2 regions of the Nitrospira defluvii genome follow, and region 2 is predicted to be linked to the other one. Evidence: riboswitches for the same ligand, from Rfam matches in the RefSeq annotation. Region 2 holds a riboswitch; the other holds the start of a gene.
The links. A riboswitch is a leader RNA that binds a small molecule or an ion and turns the genes downstream of it on or off. The one in region 2 is predicted to bind fluoride.

Region 1 (3,393 bases), on a different contig from region 2:
TCGCGCGGGCCACGAGAATACGGAGAATCTGGCTGATGGACAGGGTAACCTCCAGGCCGGAGACCGGCGTGTGCAACCCCTGCGGCATCGCGTCGATGTCGGTATCCAACTCCACGAAGCGCAGGGCCCATTGGAGGTCGTCATATTCGATGCTCGGTCGCCCGAGGGTGAGGTTGTCCTCCAGCGTGCCGTCCAGCAACGTCGGATGAGAGTCCAGGATGAGGCCGCGTACCCGGCTGATGGCATCCCGCTTCACTTCGACCAGATTCATTTCGTTGTACCGGACGAAGCCTGTGGTCGGGGGATGAAGCCCGGCCAGCACTTTGGCGAGAGCGGTCTTGGCGGGATTGCTGCTGCAGAGGATGGCGACCTTTTCTCCTGGTGACACCTCCAGCGAGACGTTCTGAAACATCGTGCTTCCATCCGGACTGGTATAGGACAGGTTCCGGCAGGTCAGCCGAATACCTGATACCCCGAATTGCATCGCCGGTACATCCTCCTTGGCCTGCTCTTCTTCTGTCGGTAGTGAAAACACGGCGGCGATTTCCCGGCAGGAGACGAAGGCGAAAAACATGGCCACCATGCGTCGTGCCAACGTGTCCATGTTCACCAGCAGATTCCCCACCAGCACCTCGGCGGCGGCGAATTGGCCCACGGTCAATTGGCCGTCGACGACGAGAAGTCCGGCGGTAATGATGAGTCCGCTGTGGCCGACCACCTGCCAGAGAGCGGCGGCCTTGTACTGCCTTCCGGTCAAGGTATCCGAGCGGCGTTGTCGAATACGGGCATAGAGGCGGGTGAGGCCATCGGTGCGTTCCAGCAGATAGGGGCTGTCGCCTGCCGCGCGAAGGTGCGGGAGGTTGTGTGCGATGTTCTGAATCCAGCCGAAAATCTGGTAGTGCAGTCGGGACATCTCCAGGGTGATGAAGAAGCCGCCGCGGCCGAAGAGTGTCAGCAGTCCGACAAAGCCCAGAATCAGGACCAGAATGTAGAGGGTGAAGTAGGGGTGAAACAGGATCAGCATGGTCACCCCGATGGTGCCGACCACCGCGACGTTGAACAGATCCGCCACCATGGCAACCAGCGCCCGGGTGAGTAAGTCAGCCTCCATGAATCGATGGGCCTGTTGCGGCGCGAACGTGTCGTCACGCAAGCGAGGAAGCAGCCGCGTGAAGGCGATGGCGATGCGTGTATAGATCCGCTGCTGGAGCGTTTCGACCGCGCGCGCCTGGAGCACGCGGAAGGCGGCGACCCCGGTCAGCGAGCTGGCGACGAAGATCGTCAGCGTAAAGATCATCCGCGGCTCCATGGCAAAGGAGAAGGTGCTGACCAATTCCTGGACGGCGATGGGGACGCAGAGAAGGAAGAATCCGATCGCGACGGCGTATGAGGCGATGATACCGAGCATCGACCGTTCGAGCGTCAGGAGGAGGCTCAAGTGCGTGAAGATGTCGCGGAGGACCCGGGTCAGTTGATATTGCGGATAGGCCGGGCTGGTCGTGGGCTGTTCGCTCAAAGAGGCTCCTACCGCGTGGGGCGCTGGTAGGAGTTATCAGCCGGGCGCGGAAGGGCGGTCGGCGGTTCTCGGTGAACTCCATCACCTTGGGACTCGTCAGGAACAGTGCGAAGTCTAGACCGGCATCCCTGCCGCCGTCAAGACAATCGACGGTTCTCGGTTCGCTGAGCCTGTCGCTGAGGCCGTGGAGGGGCTAACGCAGGAAGAGCGATTTGAAAATCAGCGCGGTGCCCGACAGAAACAGAAATACCGCGAACGTGGTCCGGTATCGATCCGTGCTCATCTTGCTGTAGAGCAGCAGGTCGGTGCCCAGGAACATGCTGATGCCCGCGGCCAGGTATAAGACAGTCGTGGGGGTGGCGATGGTCGAAGGACCAAGGGAGAGCCCGAGCGTCAGGAGTTGAAAGAGCGCAAAGGTCCCGTAGGACACCGCGGTGGTGGCGCGGGTCTGGTCTTTGTCGTATGGCTTGCTGTGAATGATGGCCGTCAGCAGTGAGCCGCCCAGATTGGTCAAGCCATGCACCATGCCCATCACCACGAAGTACGTACGCTCATACCGTACGAGTGATTCGATGACTCGTTGAAACGGCGGATATACGCTTTTCAGGGCGGCCACGATCAGAAAAACCCCGACGATGCCGCCGATGTTCAGTTTGCGTGTCGTCACCAGCAGAAGCCAGAGGATGACGCAGGGAATCGAGAGGGTGAGGATCTGCCGGTAGAACGGAAGATGAATCTGCCGATAGTCCTTACTGACTTGGAGCAGGTTGATGGCCAGCGAGATCGGCAGGAGTGTGGTCAGGGTGGTGATGAAGTCGTAGCCCAAGACCAGCAGAATCGGGGTGCCGAACAGGAGGACGCCGACGCCGAAGAGGGATTGAATGGTGGCCGTCAGGAGAATCGTTGCGAGAATGTCCCAGTGCATGGTGACGCTGTCCCATCCGGCGCGGGCTTTTCTCGGCCCGGCTTGTGCCTCTTACGGTTGCTGTCGGATATAGCGCAGGGTCGTAGCGCCGGTCAAACAGTGTAAATGGCGTCGAGGAGGTGATCGGCGGTTGATGGAACGGCATGCCTGCGGGGTTATTGTGGCTTGGAGGGAACCGGGCGATCGGGCGGAGCGGAGACGGTGAAGCGCATGGTGCCCATCAAGCTCATGTCGTTGATCTGTTCGCCAGCGTGGATTTCCACTTTATAGCGACCGGGTTTCCAACTGCCTTCCGCGGGGAGCAATGTGAGGTAGCCGGTTTGGTCTTCCAGGGCGATGTACATGGCGTCTTCGGCCACGACCGGTTGCCCCGCGGCTCCTGCTTCCGGCTCGGGATAGCAGCGCCCGAATACTTGAAACGATTGATAGTGCTGGTGCAGTTCGAACACGATGAAAATCGGCTTCGATCCGGCGGTGAACTGCTCTGTGGGGGCGACGGGAACGATTTCATGGGTCCGTTGAAACCCCAGTTCTTCATCGAATCCCTCGGCGAGCACGATGCGGCGAAACATGCCTTCGGGCGGGGCGTCGAAATTGTAAGGTTTGGCGTTCTCAGTGCGGTTCTGAAAGTCCGGGATCGGCACATTGCGCGTGAGAGGGAGATCCTCAGCTCCAAGGGGGGAGCCTGAGAGGAGGACGATGAGGCAGACAAGCGCGCCGAGCTCCCGCATGCTGTCTTGGTACACCTGCCCTAGCAGGCCTGTCAAGGAAGTGCGTGGGCGTGCGGATGTTGGGGTGTGAGGGCGGCGCATCAGGGGGGCCATGTCGAGGCGCGATGGGTTCCGGAGTCATCGGAGACTGGTTGCGGGTGAAATTTGCTTCCTGTTAGACTTTCCCCCTTTCCACAGGGGGACAGCATGGAACAGCACCTGATGACGCAGGTAGAGGATCC
Region 2 (3,393 bases):
CTCTTGACCTTTCTCGCCGGGGCTGAACTGGATCTCGACACCGTGCGGACCAGATGGAAAGAAACCTTCAGCATCGGGCTGGCCTCCTTCCTCACCCCGTTTCTCGGAGCGATGGGGGCGGCCTATTGGATCGCGGGCTGGTCGCTTCAAGCCTCCGAAATCGCCGGCATCGCACTCTCGACCACGTCCGTCGCCGTCGTGTACGCCGTGATGCTGGAACGGGGGTATAACCGGACCGATCTTGGCAAAGTCATCCTGGCCGCCTGCTTTGTCACGGATCTCGGAACAGTGCTCGCGCTCGGACTCCTCTTCGCGCGGTATGACTGGTGGTTGCTGGCTTTTGTGTTGGCCATGAGTGTGCTGCTCTGGCAATTGCCTTCCGTTGCCCGGCGGTTTTTCGCAGCGGTCGGGACTCGCCTCAGCGAACCGGACCTGAAATTCATCCTCGTCATCCTCTGCGGCATGGGGGCCCTTGCGACGCTCGCGCAGAGCGAAGCGGTGCTTCCTGCCTATCTGCTCGGTATGGCTTTGGCGCCCCTCTGTCTCAGCTATCCCACCGTGATTCATCGGATGCGGGTGATCGCATTTTCGATTCTGACTCCCTTCTATTTCCTGAAAGCAGGAACGCTGGTAGATGCTCATGCCGTTCTCGGCGCCTGGCTGTTGATCGTCCTCCTGCTCGGGGTCAAGATCGCCACAAAATTTGTGGGTGTCTGGCCGTTAGCCCATGCGTTTCGATTCGGGAAACGTGAGGGGCTCTATACGACGCTATTGATGTCCACCGGCCTGACGTTCGGAACGATCTCGGCGCTCTACGGACTGACACACGGAGTGATCAACCAGGAGCAATATGCGGTCCTGGTGGCCGTCGTCATCTTGAGCGCCATCGTCCCCACCGTCATCGCCGAGCGTTGGTTCGACCCTGGCCTAACGCCGACTGAAGAGGGCTTCAACGGGACTGCCAAAACTCAGCCCACCTCGCTGTCCCAAGAAATGCCGATCGTCTGACCAACCATGAAGGAGGCTGCCAATGTATCGAACAATTCTCGTGGCCAATGACGGGTCTTCCGGAGCTAGGGGTGCTTTGCTCGCCGCAATCGACATGGCGAAACGCGATGAGGCAGATTTGCACCAGATTTGCGTGGAAGAACATCTCCCGCACTATGCTGCACTGATGGGAGAAGTGATCGAGGCCAAAGAGGAAGCCAAGGAATTTTTCCAAAAAGTGATTGCCGAAGCCAATGCGGCAGCCGCCGCTCAGGATGTCCGGCTCACATCGCATGTCATTCCGGGACACGCCGTGGAAACGATCGTCACATATGCGAAAGACCACGACTTCGATTTGCTCGTCATAGGCTTCACAGGGCATTCGAACATCTACGGACGCATTTGGGGTGGCACATCGCAAAATCTTATACGACTCGCGCCCTGCAGCGTGCTTGTTGTGAAATAAGCAGCGGTGATGAGGAGGCGTAGCAAGGGATCCAGGCTCGGGAGATTGTGGATTTTCGAGGCTACCTTAAAGAGTAACGAGGACGCTTGATAATAGATCGTGGACGCGATCAGGCTACAGGCCGGAACGAGATGTCGCCATCGCGCTGGATTCGGCCGCCACCATAAACCAAGGCCGAAGATCCGTCCATTGGTGACCTCGTGGTGGCGATGTGGATGGTCAGATCAAGCCCCGGTCGGCCTACCGCTCTTGTCCCTCTGTAGTCGTCTCTCTCTGATACCACGCCCTGCACCACGCGAAGCCGCTCATTGAGGGAAAGCAACGTGGATTCGTTTACAGAGGCCAATCGGTTGTATGCACCTTATTGACACCGCTTTAATGGGGTTGTATGAATCAAAGCATGCGATAGATCGGTGATGGAGTTCACCGCGAAGCGCCGCTCGTCTGAAGACGAAGCGACTGATAACTCCTACGGCGAGACCCGCTGTAGGAGTTTTTTTTATCCCAGAGCGAAGGCTGACCAGGAACGTTCACCTCCGACGAAAGTGAGGAGCTTATGAACGGGACAGAGAGCTGGGAAGATGAAGGTATCAGTGGTACAGAGCGAATCATGGCCATACTGGCGGGAATGTTACTGGGTTGGATCCTGCTGTGGCACGTGGATTTGTCAGTTTTGCGTCCGCGCACCGGTGTAGCTTCTGCCGCTGATTCTTTGACCGTTGACTCATTGCCGAATGATGCGAGGCAGTTTCGATTCCAGGTGGAAAAGATTATCGGCAAGGTGGATGCCCTGATCGAGCAATTACGAGATAAGCCCAATAGTCGAGCGACCATCCTGGATTTGGTTCAGACTCGAGATGACATCCTACGGGAAGTCCCGAAATTAGACTCGGCACCGGGAGATGCCAAATGGAGTCAGAAAGAGATGCGCGAGAGCGTTCAGGACAAGCTGAGGCTGCTGAAGGGGCAATACGACAAAGCTACCGGGTCAGAGGGCTAGTCTCCGAGCTTAAGACGTTCACAGGAGAGTCCCCCAGGAGGAGCGTTCGCTCGCAATCATGCCGCCACCCATTCGATCTGAGAATTGGTTGAAGGACCAGCTCGCAGAGCTTGAGCGCACCCTTGCCGATATGGGTTCGGATTTCTCGGGATATGCTGTCATGGCGGGCGAACTCGGTCAGCGTCTTCGGGAAGGACGTTTCAGGTTGGCGGTGCTGGGCCAGTTCAAGCGGGGGAAGAGCACGCTCCTCAATGCGTTATTGCATGAGCCGCTCTTGCCCACGGGCATCCTCCCACTCACCGCCATTCCCACCACAATCCGCTACGGTCCTGAGCGACGCATCCGGATCCATCATCTGGATGGCCGCTTCGAAGACTACGACGGCTCGCTGGAGCAGCTGCAAGCAGTCCTGATGCGATATGTCACCGAACAGGGGAATCCCGCCAATCGATTAGGTGTCACCCGCGTGGAGGTGGACCATCCTGCCGCGTTCCTTGCTCAAAGTGTAGAGATTACGGATACCCCTGGCATTGGGTCCACTGTGCTGCACAACACACGCACCGCTCGGGCCATGCTCCCTGCCTGCGACGGCGTGCTGTTTGTGCTCTCACCCGATCCGCCCATCACCGAGGTTGAGGTTCAATTTTTGCGGGCCGTTCGTGAGTCTGCCACCCGCGTCATCTTTGTCCTCAGTAAGGCCGACCTGCTTGCGCCGTCGGAGCGTCAACAACTCGTGACATTTTTGAAGCAGGCCATTCGGGATGACGCTGGGTTTTCGGGCGAGGTGCGCATTTTTATCCTCTCCGCGCGGCAGGCCCTTGAGGCAACCCTTGAAGATACCCAACTTCCGCAGGCTGAGAGTGGAGTGAGTCAGCTCGAATCCTTTTTGGCAGAGTTTCTCCTGACCGACAAGCGCGCAGCGCTGCAGGACGCGATTCAG

Region 1: another riboswitch for fluoride. It lies ahead of KJA79_RS07035 (ATP-binding cassette domain-containing protein); the one in region 2 lies ahead of KJA79_RS16295 (hypothetical protein).

What each region holds. Positions count from the first base shown of each region.
Region 1 covers NZ_CAJNBJ010000001.1:1,444,704-1,448,096, forward strand. The annotation lists gene KJA79_RS07035 (ATP-binding cassette domain-containing protein) at 1-1,516, opposite strand, end outside; fluoride riboswitch at 1,537-1,611, opposite strand; gene KJA79_RS07040 (sulfite exporter TauE/SafE family protein) at 1,710-2,441, opposite strand; gene KJA79_RS07045 (hypothetical protein) at 2,597-3,172, opposite strand; gene KJA79_RS07050 (SAM-dependent methyltransferase) at 3,359-3,393, shown strand, end outside.
Region 2 covers NZ_CAJNBJ010000017.1:252,513-255,905, reverse strand. The annotation lists gene KJA79_RS16305 (cation:proton antiporter) at 1-1,008, shown strand, start outside; gene KJA79_RS16300 (universal stress protein) at 1,031-1,453, shown strand; fluoride riboswitch at 1,857-1,932, shown strand; gene KJA79_RS16295 (hypothetical protein) at 2,010-2,453, shown strand; gene KJA79_RS16290 (dynamin family protein) at 2,512-3,393, shown strand, end outside.